3 regions of the Paenibacillus sp. FSL F4-0125 genome follow, and region 3 is predicted to be linked to each of the others. Evidence: predicted binding sites of a transcription regulator. Region 3 holds the regulator's gene; each other region holds the start of a gene.
What was found. Region 3 encodes LexA, which represses DNA repair genes until DNA is damaged. Its sites were predicted from a motif close to CGAACATATGTTCG; they were not measured.
Positions count from the first base shown of each region.

Region 1 (4,652 bases), 1.2 Mb from region 3:
TGTAGGAGAAGGAAGCTCTCCGTTCTCTCCAATCGCGATCAGCTTTCCTCGTCCAAGATCCCATAGACTATCATAGTGACTTCCCTTGAAATCGCCGTCATAGATGTCTAGCGCCAGCACATCTACTTTGTCACCGCTCGGATAGTATTCCGCAGGCTCATCACACCATTGATTTTTGGCGTTTGGGCTCCATACCCACAATAAATTATGCAGCTTATGATAGCTGGTAAAACGGTCAAACATAAGGTTCCAGAGTTCTACGTAATTGCTCTTCTGCCCCCACCAGAACCATCCACCATTCATTTCATGATACGGCCGCCAGAGCACGGGAACGCCTGCATCATTAAGTTTTTTTAAAGACAGGGCTATCTTATCCAGCTCAGCGATCAGTGCGTTATACTGAGTCGTACCCGGAGTTATATATTTGTCAAAATCAGCGTTGCTTATGCTCGTAGATACATTAGTCCAAGCCGGCGCTGTCCCTGGCAACTGGGCGTGATAACTAATCGTTACGATTCCACCGGCTTTATACCAACGAATAGCACTGCTAACAACCCAATCCCGCTGATTGTCTATTAGCGCCGCCGTTTGATTATTGATTGCTCCCAGCTCATAGCCATGAAGGGCGGCGTATTGCCCGCTAGTATTTTTCAGCTTCTCATTGAACTCATCCGCGCTCTCCAAATAATCATGTTGTCCACTAATCCATCCTTTTCCTTGCAAAAAATAAAGGGTATTCAACAATTTCTGAGCAGAGGTTACCGTTTCCGAATCTGCCGGAGTCATTTGCAATTTACGATATGCTATTTGCCACTGAACATCGTTCACAAACCTCGATGCCGAATCAACCATATTTCGAAGGTTGCGCTGTTCCATCCACTCTCACATCCTTTTAACTTTTTTAAGTTATAGTATGGGGACAATAGTGACATGAACTCAGCGAATGGACATGAAGCTGTAAATTAATTTAGGACAGTGTAAGGAACTGCTGAATAAATTCACGGCTCAATAAAAAAAGGAGCCTATTGGCTCCTTTATTCCAAACTACCTCGTATATCTCAGCGGTAGTAATTCGGTAATATCATATTTGGCTAACCGGCCTTCCTCGGATACAATAACTTTGCAATCCTTCCCGTAATCAGCAATTAACTCACGGCACATCCCGCAGGGAGAGACTACTTTAATCTCTCTTTCCCCGCTATCCGGATCAGAATGTCTTACGGCAACAATCGTATCAAATTCCTTGTAGCCTTCGGATATCGCTTTTCCAATCACCATCGCTTCTGCACAGACTGTAATCCGCCCCATGCTAGCTTCTACATGTACCGCTGTAAAGATCTCCCCCGTCTTCGTACGGAGCGCCGCTCCAACATGGTGTCTTTCCCATTCATAACGTCTAGTAATAATATCTTCAGCAGAGGCTATAAGCGTCTGATCCTCAATCGTAATTAAATACTCCATATCCAATTCCGTCCTCCTCTTATTTTTCCTAAGTATATTAAATCGCACTGCATTATGATATAAGATATACTATTTTAAGTTCCAAAAAAGGAGGAGCAGATTTGAAAATACAGAAATTACTCACCAGTCTCATCATTGTTGTGTTACTCGCTTTCGGCGGTTACTGGTATGAACAGAACGGAGACCCGGCAGCCCCCTCGTCCACATCCGATTCAGAAGTTGTTCAGCTCATCTTCCCATCAGATCGTTATCCTGAGACCGCCAAGCATATTCAGGATGCGATTGCCAAAGGGGAGTCTGCCACATGTACCATTAACCGTGAGCAGGCTGAAGAGAACCGCAAAGAATCCTTAAAAGGGATCCCTACCAAAAAAGGCTACGACCGCGACGAATGGCCCATGGCCATGTGTGATGAAGGCGGCGAAGGGGCCGACATTGAATACATAACGCCAAAAGATAATCGCGGGGCAGGAAGCTGGGTTGGTAATCAGCTAGAAGATTATGCGGATGGAACCCGCGTAGAATTTATGTTCAAATAACAAGCTTCGGAAACAATGCTCCAAAAGAATAGCCCCATCCGGTATATACCGGATGGGGCTACAATGTGCATCAGCTAGCTTAGAATAAGCAAGCTTTAGTGATGATAACCAGCAAGATGAAGAGTACCAGAATAGCTCCCGTTGAAGTAAAAGGACTACACACCGGACCTACGTTTGCTGGGCTTACTACAGGACCTACGTTACAACCACAATGTTCCATTCCCATTTTTAATTCCTCCTAATGATTAATGACTACAGCACAAGATATGTAAAAAGGAGATAAGCCGTTTGGGCGAATTGGCAAACAAAATGCCGAACACCTAATGAATTAAATGGACAGAGTCGATATACAGGATATACACGAAGGAGGTGCAATATGGATATAGCTGCATTATCAATGGCAATGAGTCAAGCATCCTTAGCTCAGAATGTGGGGATACAGGTCATGAATATAGCCAAAAATCAGGCTGAAACCCAGAGTCAAACGATGGTGGAAATGCTGGGCAAAAGCGTTGCTCCGAATTTAGGAAAAACACTTGATATTAGTGTTTAATTGCATTATGCTAAGGACACACAAGAACACTCGTTCTTATGTGTCCTTATATTTTTTTACTTTACATAGCCTTCGGGCTTTTCTTTTGTTCATTTATGCGAACATACGATCCTATAATTGATTCTGAATGAGGTGAATGATGTGGATAACATGAAATCCTATTATCAAATGACTGCACTGGAGAAGTGGACGGAAGATTTATACAAACGTCTAAACCTTACTCAGCCTTCGCAAATATCGATTGCCTATATTGCAGAACGGCTTAATATTTGGGTTCATTATTTGGATGTAAGAAGCAAGAGTATCGAAGCATCAGCGGGGATGTACACCATGTTTATCGACAACCGGCTTCCAGCTAGCCTGCAGCGGCTAGAGTTTCTCCACGAGCTCTGTCACCTGCTCCGCCATGGTACCAATCATATATTGATGCCAGAACATTTTACGCGGGCACAGGAGGATGAATCCGAGCGTTTTATTCTTTATGCAGCTATGCCCTACTCCATGATCTCCCGTTTGAAGTTGCCAGAACAACGAGAGGAAGCCATTAGCTATCTTGCAGCAGAATTTCAAGTGCCAAGCGAGCTGGCTTTACAGCGGATTGATCAAATTCAAAGACGTGTTTTTCAGGGGCAATTATTGGCCGTGATGGGAAGAAACGAAGAACGATTAACACATATTCAATAATGACTGCGGAGATAATAAGGCTAGTTGCAATGAAGGACCATTAATTATGGTGGAATTTCTCGCAAGGGGGATCGATATGGAAGCCATTAAAGTAATTGAATTATTGATGACTCATCCAGATTATAACGTAGATGCAGTACACCCCGAAATTCCGGATTTTGTTGGGATCGAGTCGATTGAAGTGGATCATGAAACGGGGACCTTCTCCATTTTATTGCAAGAACCCAAAGACGACTGAAGATGATTTGTGTAAGTTCATAATAAAAAGGCAGCAAGTATAGTATACCCAGGCAATTCTTTACCTACGCGGGTTTAACTATCGGCGGGAAATTTGCTGCCTTATTTGTAATAGTAAAGCTCTCTATTATGCGGATACAAACTGAATCACACCAATAAGAGTTAGAATGAGGAATATGCCCACGAACCCCCAAATAATAAACCATAAGACTCTTAGCCCTGGCAGTTTTGGACTTGAATGATTTTCTAGTACCTTAATACGTCGCTCCAACTCCTGTATTTTTTCCTCTTGCTGCGTCATCTTTTTTCCTCCCTTCTAATGTGTAAACTAATGTATTATCTTATAATATATACATTTTATCTAAATGGAGGAAATTAATGAAGAAACGAACAAAAATAATTCTTATGTAAGCACAACGGTTATCTTTGCAGATGAACCTAACGCAAGATACTTTTATAGAAAAGAGAAGGATCTGATTTATCAATACAGCATGGCTCCTGTAAAAGGTTCTGATCCAAAATATACATATAAACATATTGAGGAGCGTCTCCCGTAAAGGGGGAACTTCTATTATAAAGACGCGATTGTCTCAGCAGTCAGGATTATGGCTACTAAGACAATCGCGTTTTTTAGATCCTAACCCTTGATCTATATGGCTAACAAAATTTTCTCAGGAACATAATGTGACCAGATGCCGTCCTAAATGGTGTTATAGGTAAAGGGGGCATAGAATCATGCAGCGATCCATGACCCGGCCGGGAAATCATGTGATAAAGAGTTACGAAATCTACGCAGATATGCTGTTCCGAATCGCCTTGGTCCATCTAGGCAGCCGCCAAGATGCCGAAGAAGCTACTCAGGAGACCTTCATCAAACTGATAGAAAAGGCGCCAAAGTTCAAAGATGCTGAACATCAGAAAGCATGGCTGATCCGCGTAATCACCAATCATTGTAAAACATTACTGGGTAGAGGCTGGCGAAAGCGTGAGGTTAAGCTGGAAAGCGCTGAGCCGATTGCGATAGACAACCCCGAAGAATTGGCTCTATTGCAATTAGTTATGGCGATGCCCATGAAGTATAAAACTGTAATCCATCTTTACTATTACGAGGATTATCCCATCCAGGAAATCAGCAAGATTCTGCAGATTAGTCAGTCTGCCGTGAAGATGAGACTTCA
Region 1 covers NZ_JBBOZJ010000001.1:4,941,481-4,946,132, forward strand. The annotation lists gene NST74_RS22000 (glycosyl hydrolase) at 1-876, opposite strand, end outside; gene NST74_RS22005 (cytidine deaminase) at 1,045-1,461, opposite strand; gene NST74_RS22010 (NucA/NucB deoxyribonuclease domain-containing protein) at 1,569-2,000, shown strand; gene NST74_RS22015 (hypothetical protein) at 2,080-2,226, opposite strand; gene NST74_RS22020 (YjfB family protein) at 2,377-2,553, shown strand; gene NST74_RS22025 (ImmA/IrrE family metallo-endopeptidase) at 2,704-3,237, shown strand; gene NST74_RS22030 (hypothetical protein) at 3,284-3,475, shown strand; gene NST74_RS22035 (hypothetical protein) at 3,602-3,775, opposite strand; gene NST74_RS22040 (hypothetical protein) at 3,840-4,031, shown strand; gene NST74_RS22045 (RNA polymerase sigma factor) at 4,210-4,652, shown strand, end outside.
Region 1: the regulator LexA is predicted to act here: its motif matches at 2,652-2,665, upstream of NST74_RS22025 (ImmA/IrrE family metallo-endopeptidase).

Region 2 (4,652 bases), 310 kb from region 3:
ATCCACATCTTTCCTTTGCGCTGGTTTGTAATGCGTTGCTCTGCCCATTGCTTTGCATACAAAGGGTCATCAAGAAGTCTTTCCTGCTGTAGCCGTTGCACCACTTCCGCAATAATAGTCTCCCCTATTTCCTTCTGCCGTAAACGGCGAGTCATTTCCATAGCGGTTCGTGGCTTTCGTTCTAGATAACGAAGTCCTTCTACATAAGCTCGTTGTCGCTCATCAGCAACAACAATTTCCTCCAGATCGGCTTTCATAAAAGAATTCCCAGTAATCATCCGATATTTAATCATGACGTCTTCGTGTACAGTCATGTTATAAGCTCCGAAATGTATGATATAGCGGTGATCCGATTTCTTCTGACGTTCTACCTTAGTGATTTCTAAAAGTTCTCCATCAGGAAAATCCGCCAGAACTTGTAAGTCCTGCTCATCCGATTCAAAATCCATATCCAGCTGTATTACCATAGTTGCTTGTCACCTCATAGCAATAAAATATCCCCACAAAGTGTAGCTTAAATTCGATGCGTACTCAGGTACTTTGCGGGGACCCCAAATAAATATTTCTGATGCGTTAAGAAAAGACACCCTGCAACAATGAATCACAGGGCGTCCTATTCCTTAATAAATTCTATTGTTCGATTTCGAGAAGTAGCTTTTCTTCTTCCTCTTGCTCTGCAATGATTTCCGCTTCATTTGGTGCAGCAACAATAGTGGAGAGATTACTTGCTTCACGAATCTTGTTCTCAATGATGAGCGCAATATCTTGATGTTCCTTCAAGAACTGTTTGGCATTCTCACGTCCTTGGCCGAGACGCTCGCCCTCATAGGAATACCACGCACCACTCTTATTCACGATGTCCATTTCAGTACCGATGTCTACAAGACTTCCTTCTCTGGAAATCCCTTCACCATACATGATATCAACATCAGCTTGTTTAAATGGAGGTGCTACCTTATTCTTCACAATCTTGATCTTGGTGCGGTTACCTACAACGTCGTTACCCATTTTGATACTTTCGACACGACGAACATCCAACCGTACGGAAGAGTAGAATTTCAGCGCTCGTCCACCCGGAGTTGTCTCAGGGTTACCGAACATAACACCAATTTTCTCACGAAGCTGGTTAATAAAGATAGCAATTGTATTTGATTTACTAATGGCACCAGAAAGCTTCCGAAGCGCTTGAGACATCAAACGAGCCTGTAGGCCGACGTGTGAATCACCCATATCGCCTTCAATTTCCGCTTTAGGAACCAAAGCAGCTACGGAGTCAACGACAATAATGTCTACTGCGCCACTTCGTACAAGTGCTTCAGCAATCTCAAGTGCCTGTTCACCCGTATCTGGCTGAGATAGTAACAATTCATCAATGTTTACGCCCAAGTTACGTGCATACTTCGGATCGAGCGCATGCTCAGCATCGATAAATGCAGCTTGTCCTCCTTGTTTTTGCACTTCTGCAATAGCATGAAGAGCAACAGTTGTTTTACCGGAGGATTCAGGTCCGTATACTTCAATAATACGTCCCTTTGGAAGTCCGCCTATACCTAACGCAATATCAAGTGCCAAAGATCCGCTAGGTACAACTTCCACTTGCATATGAGTGGATTCTCCCAGTTTCATGATCGAACCTTTACCAAATTGTTTTTCTATTTGACGAAGCGCCATATCAAGCGCTGCACGACGATCTGACAATCAGACCACTTCCTTCACTGTTTATAATAATATAATAACGTGTTTTTGAGGTCTTGCCAAGCTTTTTTTCGAACATACATTCGTTTTTTTTGTCTCAAGCGTTAATTATCCCTTTTATTGTAAGCCTCCCTCCGGATATAGAAGTTAACTGATTTCTCTACTTCACCGGACATCAACGACTTATGATCATAACCAAAAACATTGATCAAAATCTCTGCAGATATACAAAAAACCGCAGCAAAGAAATCTCAGTGCCACGGTTCTTCCGTATGTTCCAATTATAACTGGGCTAATCTCCCATTACAAGTCTGAACCCTCAAGTGGTGTCTCCACCTTGCGTTCCTCAAGTCTACGCCAAAGTCGATACAGTAGAGCTTTAACAGTACGCAGTCGTATATTCTCACGTGTCCCTTTAAGATTAAGCTCATATACCTCTGTCTTACGCCCGCGTTCAGCTAAACCAATAAATACAAGTCCAACTGGTTTACGTTCAGAATATCCTGGTCCTGCTACACCAGTTACAGATAAACCGAAATCACTGTCCGCAATCATTCTTACTTGATCGGCCAACACCTCGGCAACTTCACGACTTACCGCCCCAGGGGCATCAGGCCCCTCCAAATAAGCACTTGGCACATTCAGAAGTTTTTTCTTTAGATCGTTGGAGTAACAGACGATTCCTCCCGCAAACATCGAAGCGCTACCTGGTATGTTGGTTATACTCTCCATCAGCAAGCCTCCGGTACAGCTCTCCGCCGCACTTAAAGTCAGACCTGCATCCGCCATCCAATCTACAATTAGCTGTTCTAGCGGTACATCAATATTCGCATATAAATGCTCTGGTAAAATCTCTTTGATCTGCTTCTCCAGAATCTCCAGCTTCTTGAAAGCTTCATGCTCGGAAGGCGCCTTTGTCGAAATACGAACGGTTACCTCTCCCTCTTTAGCGTAAGGAGCTATGGTTGGGTCTGTCTGGCTGTGAATCAGATCTATGAGCTTATCCTCAAGCAGTGATTCTCCGATACCTGCAAATTTTAGCATTTTAGAATAAAGTGGCATTTCTGTCGTTAGAGCGTGCTGTTGGAGCCACGGTACAGCTTTATCTACGAACATTGGTTTCATCTCGCGAGGCGGACCAGGAAGCACAATATAATATTTCTTTTCATGCTCAAAAGCAATACCCACAGCAAGACCAATCTCATTTGGCAAAGGTGTGGTTCCCTCAATTATAAGTGCCTGTTTACGATTATTCTCTGTCATTACAATCTTACGATCATCAAAGAAACGTTGTACATGATCCATTGCCAAACGATCTATATGGAGTGTTCGACCCAATGAAGCAGCCAATGCATCTTTCGTAAGATCATCTTCTGTCGGACCAATACCACCTGTAAAAATGATAACATCAGCTCTGTTTTGAGCGATTTCAATAGCTTGCTGCAAGCGACTGCTGTTATCGCCAACTACGGTTTGAAAATATACATCAATCCCAATAGCAGCTAACTCTATAGATAGAAACTGGGCATTACTATTCACGATTTGACCGAGCAAAAGCTCCGTGCCTACTGCAATAATCTCCGCTTTCATCCCTGGCTTTCGCCTCCTTGTTATAATGTAGACACACTGCCTTTAGGGTTTAAAAAAGGTAATAGGTACTTTACCTATTACCTCTCCTATATGTAGCTACCTAAAATGCTTAAGCATTATGCAGCTGTAGCAGCTCTTTATTCTTCACAAAATAATCAATTCCAGAGTAAATAGTAATCAAAGCTGCAGCCCAAATGGCAATATCGTCTACAGGAATGCTGACGAATTGAAACGGGAAATTGTTTAACAACAGCAGTGAGATCGCTACAATTTGTACAACCGTCTTTATCTTGCCCCATTTGCTGGCGGCAACCACTTTCCCCTCTAACAATGCGATCTGGCGAAGTCCGGTTACTGCGAACTCACGACTTATGATAACAATTGCGATCCATGAATCACATCTGCCCAGTTCGACAAGTGAAATCAGAACAGCGGAAACTAACAGCTTGTCCGCTAACGGATCAAGGAGCTTACCGAGGTTGGTCACCATATTATATTTCCTAGCTATGTAGCCGTCTATTCCATCTGTGCTGGCTGCAAGCAAAAAGATTACAGCGGCTACCAAATGATTAACAGATAGCTGGAAAGAGCCCCAATGTATTGGTTCTGGGTAAAAGCTAAAATCCACCAGTAAGAAAAACATCATAATCGGGATCAGGCAAATACGTGCTAGCGTGATGCGGTTGGGCAAATTCACTGAAGTTCCTCCCCTAAATCGTTCATACAAATGACCTGAGTCAGGCTCATCTATTTCTACTTAAGCAAGTATATTATAGCTATAAATAGGTGTCAAAAAAAATACAAAGCACCCCGCATCATGGTGCTGATAAGCACTGCGGGGTACAAAACTCTATTTTAAGTTGTTGAACTGCAGGTCCAGCGGCAAATCAGCTTTACGCAAAATCTGGATAATTTGCTGTAAATCATCGCGACTCTTACCGGTTACGCGGATCTGATCTCCTTGAATCTGGCTCTTCACCTTCAATTTCGAATCACGAATCAGGATGTTAATTTTTTTTGCGTTCTCCTGATCTATCCCTTGCTTAAGACCTAAGCGCTGACGAACACTTCCCAGGGAAGCAGGCTCCACTTTGCCAAAATCCAAGTTCTTCAGCGTGATACCTCTCTTCACCATCTTCGATTGTAAAATATCGATAACAGCATTTAGCTTATATTCGTCCTCAGAGGCGATAATAAGTGCGTCTTTCTCAAGCTTCAGACTGCTTTTACTGTTCTTAAAGTCAAATCGGTTATCAATTTCTTTCTCTGTTTGGTGGATCGCATTAGTTAATTCCTGCATATCCATTTTAGATACGATATCAAATGAACTTTCTGAACTCATAACTCCACGTCCTTTGTACTTTTTA
Region 2 covers NZ_JBBOZJ010000001.1:4,028,013-4,032,664, forward strand. The annotation lists gene NST74_RS17815 (regulatory protein RecX) at 1-467, opposite strand, end outside; gene recA (recombinase RecA) at 631-1,698, opposite strand; gene NST74_RS17825 (competence/damage-inducible protein A) at 1,999-3,285, opposite strand; gene pgsA (CDP-diacylglycerol--glycerol-3-phosphate 3-phosphatidyltransferase) at 3,395-3,982, opposite strand; gene NST74_RS17835 (YajQ family cyclic di-GMP-binding protein) at 4,136-4,627, opposite strand.
Region 2: the regulator LexA is predicted to act here: its motif matches at 1,768-1,781, upstream of recA (recombinase RecA).

Region 3 (4,652 bases):
CAAATGCCTTGGGGGAGATTGTTCTACCTGACCGCCTGGCATCAAATTGAAAATCACATCCTTTTAGAAAAGAAGCCATCGATTTTAGATATCGGCTGTGGGTTTGGGATAACTAGTCATGAATTTGCCAGAAAGGGGTACACAGTAACCGGAATAGATCCGACGACGGAGATGATAGCGAAGGCTCAAGAGTCTGCGATGAAAGAAGGTCTCAGTATTTCTTATAACGTAACTACGTTACAGGATTCAGACGTGTTGGGGGAGCGTTATGACTGGATATTTTGCCACAACGTGCTTGAATATCTTGAACATCCCAAAGAAATGTTAATGGACATTAGTAAAAAACAATCTGCAAATGGAATGCTCTCTCTGATCGCTCATAATCCTGTGGCCAAGGTGATGAAGAAAGCCATCATGAATAAAGATCCTCAGGGAGCTCTGGATAGCATTGAAAATATGCGAGAATATAGTGGCATTATTCAAACAGAAATTACGATCTATACAAATGATCAATTGGCGGAATGGCTTGAGAATTGCGGATACGAGGTTAGATGGACTTACGGAATACATAATATCTATGGTTACATAGCAGACAATGAAGTGAAAATGAATGAAGATTGGAATAAACACATGGTGGAGCTGGAGCTTAAATTAGGCAGTGAATCACCATTTAAAGACATAGCGATTTTCATACATCTTATTGCGGAAAAAATCAGATAATTATTCGGATACGATCGTCCTGAAAAATGCATGCAACTGCTGTACTTGGGAGTAAGCTTCTTTATACTGATTGTCGGATTGTTTAATGGGCAATAAGCCTGGCAAGAAGGAGATACTATACACAGGCATTTCACTGCTGTTCATATATATTTTAAGCGTAAGTTCCTCAATAACACTAACCTCTTCGTCAGCGCTATTAAGCACATTAATATTCGCACTTGAAGCGGTTGCTTTGCTGCTTTGTTGTCTTTTGGATACTTTTGAATGGGTTAGCGCGTTAACAACAATCTCTGATCCCATTACATTATCGAAGGAATACAGTTTTGCTATAGCTTTTTTACGTGTTTTCGGATCGCTACTGCCTATGGCTATTTTCTTATAGGATTCGTTAAGGGCGATCAAGTGAGATTGATTGGGTGGAATGAACGTTTTGGTGAATATGATGTTAAAGGATGAGATTGCGTTTAACAGCTTTGAAAGGTCTGAAGAAGTAGATAGCTTTTTCAATTCTAGAAAACCGGCACTAAGAATTAAGACAACTCCTATAATACCAAATATGTACATCAAGAAAATCAGCATGGAATCACACCTCCGAGTTATCTCAGCAGAGCAAGATTTATTACTTAATGAAAGATATGCCTAAATCTTCTCGACTAGTATCTGCTAAAAGTGAAATTCGTTGAAATATAGGAACAATTACAGCATTAGCAAAAAAAAGCACCCTGAGATCCGCCTTTAATGCATGCTAGGGCAGTTACTGAGTGCTTAGATGAGAGTTATTAATGTGAATATGTCAAAATTATAAGAAATTGAAAGCCGTAATTTGATCGGTATACACAATTAGCTGCTTGTATTCGATCGATGATTCATAGTTAGCATAGGGTCTTACAGAAACATCATTGAGGACTACAAAGTTATAGCTGAAATTTTTATCGGGATGTTCCGCACCTAAATAAGATATGTATTCATCTACAATGACATCATCCATTAGAGATTTTAAGTCAAAAACATCCTCTTTATTGGAGACGGAAGGGGAGATCGTCCCTTGAATACTGCCAAATGAGGTGAGTAGATTTACTTTTTTTCCACTAGCTTGATCGTTATTTAACAATAATCCTGAGAGTTTAACAAGTGCATCGACTTTAAAATCGACGAGGGTTCTAATTTTGGAGTTGTTCAAAACCAGACACTTCCTTTCTATTTGAAATCCTGTTAACATTATTCGACATATAACCACATAATTCCTATTACGCCATCAAAAATACTTAAATACAAACACACCCCATTCATTGAACCATGAGTGAGGTGTATTTATTTATGGATATATTAATTCCTGATCGTTACTTGAGTTCCAATCGGAACAATCGCAGCTAGTGCTAGCACATCCTCATTGTACATCCGAATACAACCGTGGGAAACTTCGTGACCTATCGAGGAGGGATCATTATTTCCATGTATTCCATAGTGAGGCTTAGATAGACCCATCCAAAAGACCCCAAATGGACCACCTGGATCGGGTTCTTTGTTAATAATAGTGAAGTCACCCAAGGGTGATTGGGTTAACATTTTACCGATTCCGACGGGGAAACCTCTGATCACAATGTTGTTATCAAGAAGATACAGCATACGCTGGGTCAGATCTACAATAATTCGGTAATTTGGCATTGCGCAACACTCCTTTCTAATAGGATATGAGCAGAAAGCCTAAACGGTTATTAATAGAAAATGGCCATTATAGCGTATGCGAACGCGTGTTCTAGTGTGGATAATTTGAGTTAGAAAACAAAAAAACTGTTCCACATTTGTGGAACAGCTTTTGATATTACAGTAAACAGTATCATTATGCTTCTCGTAGAAACGGATACCATCCTTTAATGGACGGTATCCGTTTTGGCTTGGTAGGAGTGCATACTTAGTGGATATCTCGAAATAATCCGATAACTCTGCCGAGAATGGTCACGCGATTAAGGCGAAGAGGCTCGTACGCCGGATTCTCCGGCTGAAGACGTATATGATCACGTTCTTTATAAAAGGTCTTAACGGTAGCTTCATCTTCTTCGGTCATAGCTACAACGATATCTCCGTTATCAGCTGTCTGTTGTTGACGGACAATAACATAGTCACCATTCATTATCCCAGCTTCGACCATACTGTCACCTTGAACCGATAACATAAATACTTTGTTATCTCCAACATAGTGAGTTGGAAGCGGGAAGTAGTCTTCAATATTCTCAGTAGCAGTGATAGGAACCCCGGCGGTAACCTTACCTACGACAGGAATGCGTGCGACGGTTTGTGCGAAATGATGGACATTCTCGGAATCCTCTTGGCCAAGCAATTCTATTGCACGTGGCTTCGTTGGATCTCGACGGATAAGTCCCTTCTTCTCTAGCCGATCCAAATGACCGTGAACTGTGGAGCTGGAAGCAAGACCAACAGCTTCTCCAATCTCCCGAACGGAAGGAGGATAACCCTTGCTGCGGACTTCGCTACGTATAAATTCCAGGATCGCCAGCTGGCGACTTGAAATCTTTGACATTGGAATCAACCCCATATAGTAATGTTTGGGAAAATTATAACATAGAACTACCGTTCGCACAAACATAAGTTCTAACTATTATAAATATTAATTCGAAAGAGTTAATAAATGGTAGTCTCGTATTGATAAAGCGAACTTTAAAACAATGATCAGCTGGATTCTTTTTATAGATGATAGGGTGATTTGCTCTTTTCGAAAAAAAAGAGAACAATTGTTCTAAAATAGTATTGAACAAAACACATGTTCGTGTTATTATAATTTCGAAAGTAAGAACAAGTGTTTGGAGGATGATATTCATGTTAAAATACAGTACATACCGTAGCATCTACGATAAAGCCCCAGTGGTTGAATCTTTAGGACATAATCCTGTTACCCGTTATTCAGCTCAGATTAAAGAGATTACAGACCTTTTGCTTGAAGGATTGATGCGTTTGTTCCGGAGAGATTTTGTTATTAAACTTACATTGATCATTGTGCTCGTACTATCAGGACTCACAGTAGTAGGTAATGTATTTGCAGGATCTACTACTTTAATGAAGGATGAGAAGCGCGTAGTGGTTGAACGCGGAGATACACTTTGGAGTATTGCTCTTGAGAATAAACCATCGGATATGAAGACGGCTGTATATATAGAAGGAATTAAAAAATCCAATGGCATTAAAGGCAGTCAGATTAATGCTGGAGATATCCTCAGTTTACCTATTTATTAATATTCTAAGAACATAATAGAAGGACATATAGAGCTTGCAGGGAGTAAACCTTGACAAGCTCTTTTTCTCATGGCAGAGTTAGAATTAATTTATATGGGGAGGGAAAGTTTTGAACATTGATGAGTTGGTCGCGCGTATTAACGAATTGGCACGCAAACAGAAGAGCGTAGGCCTTAATCAAGAGGAAACGGCGGAACGCGCCAAGCTTCGTGAAATCTATTTGGGGAATATTCGCAATAACTTCCGAGCACAATTGAATACGATTGAATTGGTCGATAATGATGAGCATGAACAAGGTAACAAGGGGCTTAAGCATTAACACCCTGTTCCTTTTCATAGATACTACTGGATGACTAGGGGGAACGCATATGGCCCGTTCTTGGGAAAGAATGGTTCAACGTAACACACAGCAAATTAACAAGCAAAGAAAGAAACAGGGGAAGGAAACGATTTACGCATCAAAATCCAAATCTCCTGGCAAGAACAGTGAAACCTTTAAAGGCCGTAACATTGCATTTCCAGTAGTGTTATTAGTGCTTGGTACTATGTTTTGGATGATTGGTTCGGTGGATCAGGCCAAAGGCAATGGTATGCTGATGAATTGGCTAGGAGTCGTTTTGTACTACTTACTAGCGGCACTTCTGTTTTTCCGACGTCCGTATTTGAAGGTGGAGAATGCCAGA
Region 3 covers NZ_JBBOZJ010000001.1:3,716,102-3,720,753, reverse strand. The annotation lists gene NST74_RS16450 (methyltransferase domain-containing protein) at 1-720, shown strand, start outside; gene NST74_RS16445 (hypothetical protein) at 721-1,299, opposite strand; gene NST74_RS16440 (hypothetical protein) at 1,520-1,900, opposite strand; gene NST74_RS16435 (L,D-transpeptidase) at 2,047-2,385, opposite strand; gene lexA (transcriptional repressor LexA) at 2,633-3,259, opposite strand; gene NST74_RS16425 (LysM peptidoglycan-binding domain-containing protein) at 3,556-3,969, shown strand; gene NST74_RS16420 (DUF896 domain-containing protein) at 4,079-4,288, shown strand; gene NST74_RS16415 (hypothetical protein) at 4,338-4,652, shown strand, end outside.